DNA from 2 places in the Streptomyces sp. NPDC127197 genome. Region 2 is predicted to be linked to the other one. Evidence: riboswitches for the same ligand, from Rfam matches in the RefSeq annotation. Region 2 holds a riboswitch; the other holds the start of a gene.
What was found. A riboswitch is a leader RNA that binds a small molecule or an ion and turns the genes downstream of it on or off. The one in region 2 is predicted to bind cyclic di-AMP.
Positions count from the first base shown of each region.

Region 1 (7,637 bases), on a different contig from region 2:
CGCGTACAAGGAGATCGCCAAGCAGCTCTTCATCTCCGTGAAGACGGTGGAGTCCCATGTCTCGGCGGTCCTGCGCAAGCTCCAGCTGTCCAACCGGCACGAGCTGACGCGGTGGGCGACGGCACGACGGCTGGTGTGAGGGCCCGGCCTCATACCACCCGGGTCGCTCCGGAGAAGGGCATCTCGTCGATCGGGGCCAGCCGTACCGGCGCCGAGGGGTTCGGGGCGTGGATCATCTGGCCGTTGCCGACGTAGATGCCGACGTGACTGATGCCGGAGTAGAAGAACACCAGGTCGCCGGGGAGGAGTTCGGAGCGGGAGACACGGTGGCCGGTGTCGATCTGGGCGTAGGTGGTGCGGGGCAGGGAGATGCCGGCGGAGCGGTACGCGGCCTGGATCAGGCCCGAGCAGTCGAAGGCGTCCGGGCCGGTCGCGCCCCAGACGTAGGGGCTGCCGAGCTTCTGGTAGGCGTACGAGACGGCCGCCGCGGCACGCGAGTTGGGCGCCGCGGCCGTGGCGGAGAGGCTGTCGCGCCCGGCCGTGGCGGCCCGCGAGGCGCGGTCCGTGCCATCGCCCTCCGCGAGTCGCGTCCGCTCCTCGGCCGTCAGCCGGGACAGCAGCCGCCTAGCCGCGTCCAGCTTCCCGGTGATGGTCTTCTTGTGGCGTTTCAGCTCGGCCTGCCGCGACTGCAGCGAGGTCAGCTCGACGCGTGCGGCGCCGCGCAACTGCTCGATCTCGCGCAGCTGTCTGCGTACCCGTGTCACGGCCGCGGACTGCCGGTCGCCCGCGCGTTCGGCGAACGTGGCGCCGTCGAGGTACCGGTCGGGGTCCTCGGAGAGCGCGAGTTGCAGCGCAGGGTCGAGACCACCGCTCCGGTACTGCGCCGCGGCGAACGAACCGAGCGCATCCCGCGACGAGTTGAGCTGCTCCTCCTTGCGGGCGGCCTCGTCCTGCAGCGACTGAAGCCGTTCCTCCGCCGTCTTGGCCTTCTCCTTCGCCCCGTTGTACTTCTCGGTGGCGACCTCGGCCTCCTGATACAGCTTGTCCACCTTGGCCTTGACCTGCCCCGGCGTCAGCTGCGGCTCGGCGTGCCCGATGCCGTCGACGCCGGTCGCGCTCGCCGCTCCCGCGATAGCGATCGTCGCCGCCGTACGGGCCCTGGTGCCGCCCGCCGAGCGTTGTCGGGGCTTGCGGTGCGCTGCCACTGGACTGCACGTCCTTTCGTACGACTCGGACGACCTGGACGCCCCGGACGACCGCTGGTCCGTACGGCCACCGGCGGACCGTGGGCCGCTCCGATGCGGTCTCCGCGTCCGGCGGCAGCCCGTGCAGGGGGAGCGGGGCCACCGCCGGACCTTCTCGGCGGAGGTGTCCGGCTGCCGCCCCTGGCCCGGACGGCGGTGGGGAGCCGGTCACCTGGTGCAGGACGCTAGACCTGGGTGTGTCGGACCGGTAACGCGTTGTGCGGAACTGACAGGAGGGGACCGCGGGGTGACCGTATGCGACCGTGATCCCGGTCCGTGGCCGTCGCCTTCACGCAGCGCGATGACCGATGTGCGGTTTACGGGGTATACGTGCATGCAGAGGTGCTATGGCGCGCATATATGCATCCGCGTCCCGCGCCCCAGACCGCCGGGCGCCGGGTCGGCGGGCCGGTGCCGGGCGGGGTCCGGGCCCTGATTAGGCTCCGGCTCCATGGACGTACTCATCAACCTCTTCGTCGGCCTGCACATCATCGGCATCGCCGCCCTGCTCGGCGGTTTCTTCACCCAGATGAAGGCGATGGGCGAGGGCACCGCCCGATTCGGCCCGGGGATGCTGCACGGTGCGCTGACCATGCTGGTCACCGGTGTGATCCTGGTCGGTCTCAACCAGGCCGACGACCAGTCCGTCAACAACATCAAGATCGGTGTGAAGCTGGCCCTGCTGATCGTGATCCTCGGTCTCGTCTATGTGAAGCGGGACGAGGAGAAGGTGGACAAGGGCCTGTTCGGCCTGGTGGGCCTGCTGACCACAGCGAACGTCTTCATCGCGGTGCTCTGGACCTGAGCCCCGGCCGAGGCCCGCGGCTCACGGTCTGGGGTGCCCGGGCGCCGCGGGGCGTACGGCCTCCCGGGCGGCCGCGACCGCCCCGACCGCGACCGCGAGCCACGCCGCCACCGCGATCCACAGCAGCACCTCCCCGGGCCACTCGAGCCATGAGACGTCGACGGCGGCGGCGACGGCCAGCGTCGCCGCCGCCGTCATACCCATCGGGAAAACCGTGGACCAGCGGCACACGTCGTAGCGCAGACGCGGCCGGACCACCTCGGCGACGAGCAGTACGGCGTACCAGCCCAGGTCGAGGACGAGCAAGGCGACGGTCACGGTCCGCAGGACGCCGCTGTTGTCGTCGTTCCAGAGGTACAGGCCCGGTCCGTCGGCGGCGATGAGTTTCGCCCCGGCGAGCGCCGAGATCGCCGCCGCGCCGCCCGCGACCCACTGGTCCCCCGGCCCCTCGATCACCTGCCGCAGATCGAAGCGGGCCAGTGCGAGGCCGTACAGCACCAGGCCCAGCCAGAACAGTACGAGCGCCGCGTGTGCGAGCCACGCCGCCGACTCGGCCTTCGCGAGGGTCGCGCCGAGCACGGCGAGCCCCTGCGTGGCCACGGTCCCGAGGAACACCGCCCCCGGCATACGCCGCCGCTGCCAGTGCCGCACGACGGGCACCAGCAGCACCGGCCACAGCAGCGTGGCCAGCGCCAGCAGCGCCGCGGCCAGGAGCTGCCAGTCCAGCGCGGACAGGCGGGTCCCCAGCACGGTGGTCGCGGCGACGGCGGTGAGCGCCGCCGGCGTTCCCGCCTCCCTCACCCAGCGCTCCCGCTGCCGCAGCAGCCGCGTGAGGAAGTCCGCCGCCAGGGCCAGCCATGCCGCGCAGGCCATCACGAGGAGGATTCGGGACAGGACCTCGTAGCCCGTCAGGTGCAGGCCGACCGAGACGATGCCGGTCGCCATGACGGCGGCCCCGGCCGCCGGCGGATGCTGCGCCCACCAGGCGCGGAGGGGGGAGGAGCCGGGCATGCGCCGATGCTAAGGAGCCCCGCGCGTCGCGCGAGCGGGCCACGCGCGCCGACACTCGAAAACCACGCGGGCGCGCGGCAACGGGCTCACACCGAGCGTGCGCCGTTTCGGGGGCGCGCGAGCCTGCAGGCGCCTCTCGTACGCGCCTGCCCAACAGCACCCCACGCGCGCGTGCCTGCGGAAAACGCCCCCACGCGCGTGCCCACGGAAGCCTCCCCGGGCGTGCCATCCGGCCCGCCCCTTGCCTCCGCCTGTCAGGCCGGTCGTACCACGCTGTGGATGGACGACTCCCCGTCGTAGTAGATCGACTCCTCGCGCACGTACGTGCCGGGCTTCGGGGCGTGGATCATCATGCCGTTGCCGATGTAGATGCCGACGTGGGTGACGTCGTCGTAGAAGAAGACCAGGTCGCCGGGCTGGGCGGCCGCGAGGGAGACCGTGGTGCCCGCGTTCACCTGGTCGTAGGTGGTGCGCGGGAGGGAGACGCCGGCGGCCTTCCACGCGCCCTGGGTGAGGCCGGAGCAGTCGTAGGAGTCCGGGCCGGTCGCGCCCCAGACGTACGGCTTGCCGATCTGCGCGCGGGAGAAGGCGAGCGCCTTCTCGGCCTTGGTGGCGTACGAGGAGTCGGGGGCCGAGGTGTCGGAGCCCGTCTCGGTCCCTGTGCCCGTATCCGTGGAGGAGCCGCTTCCGGTCTCCTCCTGCTGCGCGGCGGCCTCCTGGCGCTGCCGCTCCTCCTCCGCCTGCTGCCGGGCGAGCTCCGCGGCCTTGCGCTCGGCCTCCTCCTGCTTCTTCTTCTCGATCGCCGCCAGCCGCGCCTTCTCCTCGGCGGTCAGCTGCGACAGCAGTTCGCGCGCGTCGGCGAGCTTCTTCTGGACGGTGGCCTTGGCCGTCTTCAGATCGCTCTGCGACTCCGTGAGCGTCTCGAGGCTCTCGGTGGCCTCCTGGCGCTTCTCCATCGTCGCGGACTGCTGGGTGAAGTAGTCGTCGACCGCGCCCTTCTGACGGCTGGTCAGCCTGCCCATCAGCTGGGTCTGGTCGAAGTAGTCCTGCGGCGAGTCCGCGAGCAGGAAGGTCGCGGTGTCGGGGGCGGAGGCGCCGGTCCGGTACTGAGCCGCTGCGTACGAGCCCAGCTCCTCGCGCGCCTCGTTGAGCTTCTGGGTGCGCTGGGCGACGTCGTCGAGGAGGGTGTCGACCTGCTTGCGCTGTTTCGCGGTCTTCTCTTTGGCTGCGTTGTACTTCTCGGTCGCCGACTCCGCCTGGCGGTAGAGATCGTCGACCTTCTTCTCGACTTCTTCGAGGCTCGGCTTGTCGTCGGCCGAGGGGGTGGCATTGGCCGTCTGGGAGAGCAGGGCCACAGACGTGAGGGCAGCCGTGGCAAGCGCGGGGGTCCGTATGCCTGCGACGCGCGCGCCCGTGGGACGCGACTTACGGTGCGACGCCAAGGGAGGCGACTCCTTCCATGGGCCGCCTACCGGGTTAGCTGTCGGGTTCGGGCGGGTGGTTCGGAAGGGTTGCCCTACGGTCCCCTCCCGGGAAGGGAGTCGGACCGATTCACCCCAGAGTCGGTTGGGTCCCCGGCTCCGGCAGCCACGGGGGCGCACCGGACTCGGCGGAGGCCGTGCGGCCCGGCGACGTTCGCCGGTGGGGGTCGTACGGCCTGCCCGGCACGGTAGCCAACTCGTGTGGTGCGTGTGAAGGTTGGTGGGTGATATGCCCGATACATTTTCGTGACTTTCAGTCAGTGGTCGCGGGTGGTATTGGGGTGGGCTCGGAGAGTGAGCCGACGTCGAGGTGGGTAGGGACGAAAGATCGCCGGCCGCTGCATCCGATGTGATTCCGGCCGCACTACCAAGATCGACGGTATTCCGGCCGGGGATGTTCTCGGGGCGGCCGCGGGTTGTCAGTGGGGCGCCCTAGACTCGGAGAGCGATGAGCAGCCTCTTTGACGACAGCTTCCTGGCGGACCTCCAGGCCCCGCGGGCCCACGAGGAGCACCCGCCGCCGCCCGAGGACGATCACGTTCCGGAGCCGATCCCGGACGATCTGTTCGGCGGGAAGTTCGACGTGCCCCCGGACCGGGACATGTACTACCGCGACGGCGCCCCGCGTCCGGCCATGGACGCGGCAGCGCTCCTGGAGGGGCTGAATGACAACCAGCGCGCCGCCGTCGTCCACTCCGGCTCCCCCCTGCTCATCGTGGCCGGCGCCGGCTCCGGCAAGACCCGCGTGCTCACCCACCGCATCGCCCACCTCCTCGCCGAGCGGGGCGTGCACCCGGGCCAGATCCTCGCGATCACCTTCACCAACAAGGCCGCCGGCGAGATGAAGGAGCGCGTCGAGCAGCTCGTCGGCCCGCGCGCGAACGCGATGTGGGTCATGACCTTCCACAGCGCGTGCGTGCGCATCCTGCGCCGGGAGAGCAAGAAGCTCGGCTTCACGTCGTCGTTCTCGATCTACGACGCCGCCGACAGCAAACGCCTCATGGCCCTGGTCTGCCGCGACCTGGACCTCGACCCCAAGCGCTACCCGCCCAAGTCCTTCAGCGCCAAGATCAGCAACCTCAAGAACGAGCTGATCGACGAGGAGGACTTCGCCGCCCAGGCCACCGACGGCTTCGAGAAGACCCTCGCCCAGGCCTACGCTCTGTACCAGTCGCGGCTGCGCGAGGCGAACGCCCTCGACTTCGACGACCTGATCATGACGACGGTCAATCTGCTCCGCGCCTTCCCGGACGTCGCCGAGCACTACCGCCGCCGCTTCCGCCATGTACTCGTCGACGAGTACCAGGACACCAACCACGCCCAGTACGCCCTCGTACGCGAACTCGTCGGCACCGGCGAGCACGACGAGGACGTACCACCCGGCGAGGGCAACCTGCCGCCCGCCGAGCTGTGCGTGGTGGGTGACGCCGACCAGTCGATCTACGCCTTCCGCGGGGCGACCATCCGCAACATCCTTCAGTTCGAGGAGGACTACCCGGACGCGACGACCATCCTGCTGGAGCAGAACTACCGCTCCACCCAGACGATCCTCTCCGCCGCCAACGCCGTCATCGAGCGCAACGAGTCCCGCCGCCCGAAGAACCTCTGGACCAACGCGGGTGCGGGCGCGCGCATCACCGGCTATGTCGCCGACACGGAGCACGACGAGGCCCAGTTCGTCGCCGACGAGATAGACCGCCTCACGGACGCGGGCGAGGCGAAGGCCGGGGACGTCGCCGTCTTCTACCGGACGAACGCCCAGTCCCGTGTGTTCGAAGAGATCTTCATCCGCGTCGGCCTGCCCTACAAGGTCGTCGGCGGCGTGCGCTTCTACGAGCGCAAGGAGGTCCGGGACGTCCTGGCCTACCTGCGCGTGCTGGCCAACCCGGAGGACTCGGTCCCGCTGCGCCGTATTCTCAACGTCCCCAAGCGGGGCATCGGCGACCGCGCGGAGGCGATGATCGACGCCCTCTCCCAGCGGGAGAAGATCAGCTTCCCGCAGGCGCTGAAGCGCGTGGACGAGGCGTACGGCATGGCCGCGCGCTCCACGAACGCCGTCAAGCGGTTCAACACGCTCATGGAGGACCTCCGAACGATCGTCGAGTCCGGCGCCGGCCCCGCGACGATCCTGGAGGCAGTGCTCGAACGCACCGGCTACCTCGCCGAGTTGCAGGCCTCCACCGACCCGCAGGACGAGACCCGGATCGAGAACCTCCAGGAACTCGCCGCCGTGGCCCTGGAGTTCGAGCAGGAGCGCAGTGAGGGCGAGCAGGGCACGCTGGCCGACTTCCTGGAGCAGGTCGCGCTGGTCGCCGACTCCGACCAGATCCCGGACGAGGAGGAGGGCGACGGCGTCATCACGCTGATGACCCTGCACACCGCCAAGGGCCTCGAATTCCCGGTCGTCTTCCTGACCGGCATGGAGGACGGCGTCTTCCCGCACATGCGTGCCCTCGGCCAGACCAAGGAACTGGAGGAGGAGCGCCGCCTGGCGTACGTCGGCATCACGCGCGCGCGTGAGCGGCTGTATCTGACGCGCTCGGCAATGCGGAGCGCGTGGGGGCAGCCCTCGTACAACCCGCCCTCCCGCTTCCTGGAGGAGATCCCGGCGGCGCATGTGGACTGGAAGCGCACGGGTGGTTCCCTGGCTCCGGCGGGCCCGGTCTCGGGTGTGGCGGCTTCGCTGTCCTCGTCCCGCTCGCGCTCGTCGGCGTCAGGCGCGTCCGGGTTCGCCACGCGCCGGACCGCCGAGAAGCCCGTGGTCTCCCTCGCGGTGGGGGACCGGGTGACGCACGACCAGTTCGGGCTCGGGACCGTCGTCGCTGTGAAGGGCACCGGCGCGAACGCGGAGGCGACGATCGACTTCGGGGACACCAAGCCGAAGCGACTGCTTCTGCGGTACGCGCCGGTGGAGAAGCTGTAGCTGTTCCGGGTGGTACGAAGTGAGCCCCCGCTCACTCGGCGGGGGCTCAGGGGAAGCTTCGGGGCTTACGTCGGCTCGAGCCCGTGGCTGCGCAGCCAGGCCAGCGGGTCGACCGCCGAACCGCCGCCCGGCCGCACCTCGAAGTGCAGGTGCGGTCCGGTCGAGTTGCCGGA
Region 1 is NZ_JBHXVG010000002.1:443,097-450,733, reverse strand. Features, by position in the region: gene ACFVJQ_RS04710 (response regulator transcription factor) at 1-139, shown strand, start outside; gene ACFVJQ_RS04705 (NlpC/P60 family protein) at 150-1,205, opposite strand; gene ACFVJQ_RS04700 (hypothetical protein) at 1,696-2,049, shown strand; gene ACFVJQ_RS04695 (tellurite resistance/C4-dicarboxylate transporter family protein) at 2,071-3,060, opposite strand; gene ACFVJQ_RS04690 (NlpC/P60 family protein) at 3,315-4,502, opposite strand; cyclic di-AMP (ydaO/yuaA leader) riboswitch at 4,510-4,682, opposite strand; gene pcrA (DNA helicase PcrA) at 4,990-7,464, shown strand; gene ACFVJQ_RS04680 (M23 family metallopeptidase) at 7,530-7,637, opposite strand, start outside.
Region 1: another riboswitch for cyclic di-AMP. It lies ahead of ACFVJQ_RS04690 (NlpC/P60 family protein); the one in region 2 lies ahead of ACFVJQ_RS39665 (peptidoglycan DD-metalloendopeptidase family protein).

Region 2 (7,637 bases):
GCCCGCCCATCTCTCCCGGCTGGAGACCGGGCAGCGTCAGCCCTCGCTGCCGATGCTGCTCGCGCTCGCCCGCATATACGGTACGACCGTCTCGGAGCTGCTCGGTGAGACGGTAGCCGACCGGGACGCCGTCGTGCGCGCGGCCGACATGGAGCCGACGGGTGCGGGCGGCTGGACGTACTGGCAGGCCGGCGCGCCCGGCCGCGGCATGCAGGCGCTGCGCGTCCAGGTGCCGTACGGCTCGCAGGGCGACATCGTGCGCGTGCACCCCGGTGAGGAGTGGCTGTACGTCCTCAAGGGCCGCCTGCGGCTGCGCCTGGGGGACACCGCGCACCTGCTCGCACCGGGGGACAGTGCTCACTTCGACTCGCTGACCCCGCACCGCATCGCCGCCCAGGACCCCGACGGGGTCGAGCTCCTCTTCGTCCACACCCTGCTGCAGAGCCCCACGGCCGCGCTGTGCCTCGGCCCCCTCACGGGAGAAACGCCATGAGCGACATCGAGCAGAAGTTCCCGCGGGCCATCTGGGTCCGGCTGTTCATCTACATCGTGGCGGGACATGTCTTCGCCGCCTTCCTCTACCTGCTCTTCGAGGTGGGGGCGAAGTAGGGCCGCACTCGGGTCCGGCTCAGTCGAGCAGTCGCGCGCGCAGCCGGTCCCGGGTCTCCGGGGCGACCCCCAGCCCTTGTTCCAGGTAGGTGTCGACGCCGCCCCACGTCTCCTCGATGGTCTCGATGGCCGCCGTCAGATACTCGGCACGCGCGTCGAAGAGAGGGCTGAGAAGCTCCATGACCTCGGGGGAGTAGGCCGAGGCGGAGGTGCTGCTGCGGTGCACCTTGTAGCGGCGGTGCTTGGCGTTCGACTCCAGGTAGTCGGCGAGGATGGCCTCGCGCTCCACGCCGAGGGCGAGCAGCGTGACGGCGATGGACAGGCCGGCGCGGTCCTTGCCCGCCGCGCAGTGCATCAGGGCCGGGACGCTGTCCTCGGCGAGTGCGTGCAGCACCTGGGAGTGCTCGGTCGTGCGCTCCTTGATGATCGCGCGGTACGAGGTGATCATCCGGTTCGCCGCCTTGCCGTCCGCGAGGATCGTGCGCAGCTGGTCCAGGTCGCCGTCCCGGACCATCTTCCAGAACTCGGCACCGTCCGCGGGGTCCGTCAGCGGCAGGTTCACATTGCGCACGCCCGGCAGCTCGACGTCGGGGCCCTCGAGCTTCTGGTCCGCCGCGTTGCGGAAGTCGAAGATCGTGTGCAGTCCGAGGGAGCCGAGGAACTCGGCGTCCTCGTCGGTGGCGTGCGCGAGGTGACCGCTGCGGAACAACACCCCGTACCGCACCCGTCGGCCGTCCTCCGTCGGCAGGCCGCCGACGTCACGGAAGTTGCGCACTCCGGCCAGTTCGGGCTCGGTCGACGGCACCTGCTGCGTCACGGGGGCTCCCTCCCATCGGCCCCGTCGGCGCGGCTCGTCGACGGGCACGCAGTCGACGATACGACATGGATTCCTGGGGCAATGAGTTGTCCAAAGGAGGTCACAGCCCGTCGGACGAGTTGTCCACAGGCGTTGCCCCGGACGCCCGCGGCCCTTGATGATGTTGGTGCTTGAGTGGAGCTGTCGGAATCTGTGAGGGCCTGATGTTGGAGATCGCCGAGAACGGGCGTACGTGGCTGCTGTCGGGGCCCACGAGCAGCTATGCCGTCCACCTCACCGACGACGACGAGCTGCTGCATCTGCACTGGGGCCCGCGGATCGCGCTCGCCGACGCCGAGGCCCTCGCCGTGCGCCCCCTGCCGGACTACTGGCCCTTCGAGTCGCCGCTCGACGGGCGCGAGGAGTATCCCGTCGAGGGCGGCCCTCGCTTCGTGCGGCCCGCCCTGTCCGTGCGCACCGACGAGCGGCGCGGCACCGAGTGGGGTTTCGAGGCCCATGAGGCCGCGGACCAGGAGCTGCGGCTGCGCTTCCGCGACACCGGGCTGGCGATCACCCTGCACTACCGGATGCGTGATGACGTCGTGGAGCGCTGGGTGACCGTGCACAACGACGGGCCCGAGGCCGAGCTGCTGCGTGCCGACTCCGCGACCTGGACCCTCCCGGACCGCGACACATGGCGGCTGTCCCAGCTGCACGGCCGCTGGGCCGCGGAGTCCCGGCTCGTGCGCTCCCCCCTCACCTACGGTGAGAAGGTCATCGGCAGCCGCCGCGGACACACCGGCCACCAGCATCTGCCGTGGGTGGCGCTGGACACCGACGCGACCGAGGAGCGCGGCGAGGTCTACGGCTGCGCCCTCGCCTGGTCGGGCTCGTGGCGGATCGCCGTCGCACAACTGTCGGACGCGCGCGTGCAGATCACCGGCGGAGCCGGCTACGACGACTCCGGCCTGCTGCGGCTGGCGGCGGGAGAGTCCTTCACCACCCCTGTCTTCGCCGGCCTCTGGAGCGACGGCGGCTTCGGCGGTGCCAGCCGCGCCTGGCACGCCTACCAGCGCGCCTACGTCATTCCGGACGCCGAGCGGGACCGGCCGGTGCTGTTCAACTCCTGGGAGGCCACCGAGTTCGACATCAGCGAGGAGCAGCAGCGGGCGCTCGCCCGGCGGGCCGCGGCGATCGGCGTCGAGCTGTTCGTCGTCGACGACGGCTGGTTCGGGACGCGCACCAGCGACCGCGCCGGGCTCGGCGACTGGACACCCAACCCCGACCGCTTCCCGGCCGGGCTCAAGCCGCTCGCCGACGACGTGCACGCGCTCGGGATGCAGTTCGGGATCTGGGTCGAGCCCGAGATGGTCAACCCGGACAGCGAGCTGTACCGCGCCCACCCGGACTGGGTGCAGTTCCAACCGGGGCGAAAGCGGACAGAACTTCGCAATCAGCTCGTACTGAACCTTGCGCGGGAGGATGTGCAGGACTACCTCTGGGAGCAGCTGCACGGGCTCCTGTCCAGCGCCCCGATCGACTACGTGAAGTGGGACTTCAACCGTTGCTTCACCGATGCCGGCTGGCCCGGTGAGCCATATCCGCAGCGGCTGTGGGTCGACCATGTGCGCGCCGTGTACGCCCTGTTGGACCGGCTGCGGGCGGCTCATCCCGGTGTCGCCTTCGAGTCCTGCTCGGGTGGCGGCGGTCGCATCGACCTCGGTGTGATGAGCCGTACCGACCAGGTGTGGACCTCCGACAACACCGATCCGCTCGACCGGCTCGCCATCCAGGACGGCTTCAGTCAGATCCACCCCGCGCGCGTGATGGCCGCCTGGGTCACCGACAGCCCCAACACCCAGCTCAACGGCCGGATCAGCTCGCTGCGCTTCCGCTTCGTCAGCGCCATGGCCGGGGTGCTCGGCGTCGGGGGCGACCTCACTCGGTGGACCGACGAGGAGCTCGCGGAGGCCCGGGACTGGGTGGCGCTCTACAAGGAGATCCGGCCACTCGTGCAGCGCGGGGACCTCCACCGGCTGCGGCCGCCACGGGGCGGGCTGAGCGCCGTCCAGTACGTACGCGGCGACGAGGCCGTCGTACTCGCCTGGCTTCAGGCGCAGAGCTACGGGGAACCCGTCCCGGCGCTGCGGCTGCGCGGTCTCGACCCCACCGCGTCGTATGAATGCCGCGAAACGGGCGAAGTGCACCGAGGTGCCGTACTGCTGCACCGCGGACTGCGCACCGGACTGCGAGGTGACCTCGATGCGACGGTTCTCCGACTGCGCCGCATCTGACTCTTCTGTCCGAATTAGCCTCTTCATTCCAACTCGCTCGGGAATAAAGGAACCTGGAGCGATGTCACGTGAGCAGCGTCATATCCGTGACCGTGAGTCGCTCGTCATGTCCACGTAATTCAAGCGCTTTTCAAGGGCATTTGCGGAACGTGACGGTTCCGGAATTCACGGAGGGTGACCGTGAATTCGGTGAACTGATCAAGAAGTAGGCGTTCGTGCGGAACCTCTTGCTTGTCCCGTTGCGTCTTGTTCGCTTACGTTCCACACCGATCCGGGCGGACGCCTAATCCTGCCGCCGCCCGGTGCCCGCGCAAACTCACCCGTGTACGGCAGGAGCGGGGGACCCACAGGTACAAATGCCTGTTCCGGTCTCCGGAACGGCTAGGGGTACAGCCGCGTTTCGGCGCGGCCGGGCATCTCCAGCCCGCACCCGACAGCTCACCTCGCAGGCGCCGGAGAGGAATTCGCCATGCCCGCGAAGGGTAAGCACCGCCGTCCGAAGACCCAGCGTTTCACCCGTTCCATCGCCATTGCCGGAACCGGTGGCGCCGCACTCGCCCTCCCTCTGATGGGGGCCGCCGGCGCCCATGCTGCCACTGCGCAGTCCGCTCCGGAAAACGCCGTTCAGTCGGTCGCCGCAGAGAAGGCCGCCGCCCAGAAGAAGGCCGCCGAAAAGAAGTCCGCCGCGAAGAACGCCGGTGTGAAGACCTATTCGGTGAAGATCGGCGACTACCTTGCGAAGATCGCCGAGGATCAGAACGTCAGCGGTGGCTGGCAGAAGCTCTACCAGGACAACCGTGAGGCAGTCGGCGACAACCCGTCGCTGATCCACCCCGGCCTGAAGCTCACGATCGGCAAGAAGGCCGCGGCGAGCACGGACAAGCCGTCGTCCACTTCGCCCTCTTCCTCCTCTTCGTCGGAGTCGTCCGAGGCGTCCGAGTCGTCCGAGGCGTCGAAGTCGACGAACTCGACGGAGTCCTCGGCGAAGTCGTCCGACCAGTCGTCCGCCGAGTCCTCCTCGTCGAACGCGTCGACGGCCACCCAGAGCGCCGCCGGCACCTCCACCGGCTTCTCCGCCCCCGTGGACAGCGCCGCCGTCAGCACCGCCTACAAGGTGGCGGGCAGCATGTGGTCCAGCGGCTACCACACCGGCGTCGACTTCGTCACCCCGACGGGCACCCCGCTCAAGGCCGTGGGCGCCGGCACGGTCGTCTCCGCGGGCTGGGCCGGTGCGTACGGCAACCAGGTCGTCATCAAGCTGGCCGACGGCTACTACGCCCAGTACGCCCACCTGTCCTCGCTGTCCGTCTCCAGCGGCCAGACCGTGACCGCGGGCCAGCAGATCGGCTTCTCGGGTTCGACCGGCAACTCGACCGGCCCGCACCTGCACTTCGAGATCCGCACCACGCCGGACTACGGCTCGGACGTGGACCCGGTCGCGTACCTCCGCTCGCACGGCGTCTCCGTCGGCTGACGCACGCGCCTCGCACACCGCCGAAGGCCGGACCCCGATCCCCGGGTCCGGCCTTCGGCGGTGTGCGGACGCAGGGGTTATTCCGCAGTTGACCAACCTTTTGGCAGTGGCTTATCTCACCGCCCGTCAACCCCTTCCTACGGTCGCGTAGGTCACATTCGACGCGGAATCATGTCCCGACGTGGCAGACGATTCGAAGAATGACAGCAGATCAGTGATCGGGTCGTACGTGGCGGTGGGGGACAGCTTCACCGAGGGCGTAGGCGACCCCGGCCCCGACGGGGCGTTCGTCGGCTGGGCCGACCGCTTCGCCGTACTGCTCGCGGACCGCCGAGCCGAGGGCGACTTCCAGTACACGAACCTCGCCGTGCGCGGAAAACTGCTCGACCAGATCGTGGCGGACCAGCTTCCGCGGGCCGTCGAACTCGCGCCGGACCTGGTCTCGTTCTGCGCCGGCGGCAACGACATCCTCCGGCCCGGCACCGACCCGGACGACGTCGCCGAGCGCTTCGAGCGGGCGATCGCCGCGCTGACGGCCGTCGCGGGCACGGTGATGGTGACGACCGGCTTCGACACCCGGGGCGTACCCCTGCTGAAGCACCTGCGCGGCAAGATCGCCACCTACAACGGGCATGTGCGGGCCATCGCCGACCGGTACGGCTGTCCGGTGCTCGACCTGTGGTCCCTCAGGTCCGTTCAGGACCGCAGGGCCTGGGACGACGACCGGCTGCACCTCTCGCCCGAGGGGCACACGCGCGTGGCGCTGCGGGCCGGTCAGGTCCTCGGCCTCGCCGTCCCCGCCGATCCGGAGCAGCCCTGGCCGCCACTTCCGCCGCGCGGCACGCTCGACGTCCGGCGGGACGACGTCCACTGGGCGCGCGAGTACCTGGTGCCGTGGATCGGCCGCCGATTGCGCGGCGAGTCGTCGGGCGACCACGTGACGGCGAAGGGGACGCTGTCGCCGGACGACATCAGGATGCGGATCGCGTCGGTGGCTTGAGGCACATCCGTGGCGGACGCCAGGGAGCGGGTCGTTCCGATCGCCTACGTCGGACCGGCCCGCGTCCGGCGCGGGCGGGCGTACGCCATGAACCGCAACCTGGTCCTCGCGGACGGCTCACGACCGCCCGGCCGACGGCACCTCAGTCAGTCCCAGCTCGCGGGCGAGCGCCTCGTCGACCCACTCCTGGGCCCGGGCGCGGGAGACCGCGCCCGCATACGACGTCAGCTGCACGGCGAGGCCGTCGAGCAGGGCCGTCAGCCGCAGCGCCGCGCCCATGGGGTCCGGGCAGCGGAACTCGCCGGCGGCCACGCCCTCGGCGATGACCTCGGCGATCGCCGCCTTCCAGCGCCTGTCGAGGTCCCGGGTGACCTCCTGCAGGGCCGGCTCACGCAGGGCGGCAGCCCAGCCCTCTATCCACAGCCGCCAGCCCTTGGCCTGGCCCGTCGGGGCGTACCAGCGCACGGCCGACCGCAGCCGGCGCAGCGCCGTCGTGCGCCGGCCGAGCAGCTTGCTCAGCTGGGCCAGGTCGTCCTCGGCGGCGTATGCGAACGCGGCGGCGACGAGCTTCTCCTTCGTCGAGAAGTGATAGAGCACCAGCGCGTTGCTCACGCCGAGCGTGGAGGCCACGTCGGCGATCCGGACCGCCGCGACACCCCGCGCCTCGATCTGCTCCACGGCGGCGCGCAACAACTCCTCGCGCCGTTCCGCCACGCTCAACCGCACTCTCGCCACGCGTTCACCCTAGGCCCTGTCGCACATCGGTGCGCACGCGCGCGCGTGCGGCCGTCACCGGTACCAGCCGTAGCGTTCCGCGAGTACCGGGAGCCGGGCCGCCGCGACGGCGTGCGCGGCGGTCCGTGGTGTCGTGCCGTCGGTCTGCGCGCGGGACAGGACGAGGTCGACGAGAGCGCGCATCGAGTGGCGCGTGTACGTGAACGCCTCGTCCGCGTCGGCGCTGATGTCGCCGAAGAGGGTCCACCACCACCAGGCGTTCGTCCCGGAGTTGACCACCACGTCCGGCAGGACCGTGACTCCGCGCGCGGTCAGCAGCTCCTCCGCCTCCGGCAGTACGGGCATGTTGGCCGCCTCGACGATCCAGCGGGCGGTGATCCGGTCCTGGTTCGTGGTGTCGATCGCGTAGGAGACTGCCGCCGGCACCAGCACCTCCGCGTCGGCGGACAGCCAGGCGTCACCGGCCGGTTCACGGTCCCCGGGCCGCAGTACGCCGCGGTCCACCACGCCGTACGCGTCCCGCGCGGCGAGCAGCGCGTCGACGTCGAGCCCGTCGGGGTTGGCGATGGTGCCCTTGATGTCGGCGACCGCCACGATCGTCAGACCCGCGCGCGCGAGGAACCGTGCGGTGGCTCCACCCATGGTGCCCAGCCCCTGTACGGCGACCCGCGTCCCGGCATACGGCACTCCGGCCCGGTCGAGGGCCGTGAGCAGCGACTCGGCAACCCC
Region 2 is NZ_JBHXVG010000048.1:39,202-46,838, reverse strand. Features, by position in the region: gene ACFVJQ_RS39685 (helix-turn-helix domain-containing protein) at 1-493, shown strand, start outside; gene ACFVJQ_RS39680 (DUF6126 family protein) at 490-609, shown strand; gene ACFVJQ_RS39675 (tyrosine-protein phosphatase) at 629-1,426, opposite strand; gene ACFVJQ_RS39670 (alpha-galactosidase) at 1,630-3,699, shown strand; cyclic di-AMP (ydaO/yuaA leader) riboswitch at 4,007-4,164, shown strand; gene ACFVJQ_RS39665 (peptidoglycan DD-metalloendopeptidase family protein) at 4,169-5,173, shown strand; gene ACFVJQ_RS39660 (SGNH/GDSL hydrolase family protein) at 5,388-6,173, shown strand; gene ACFVJQ_RS39655 (TetR family transcriptional regulator C-terminal domain-containing protein) at 6,291-6,908, opposite strand; gene ACFVJQ_RS39650 (Glu/Leu/Phe/Val dehydrogenase dimerization domain-containing protein) at 6,963-7,637, opposite strand, start outside.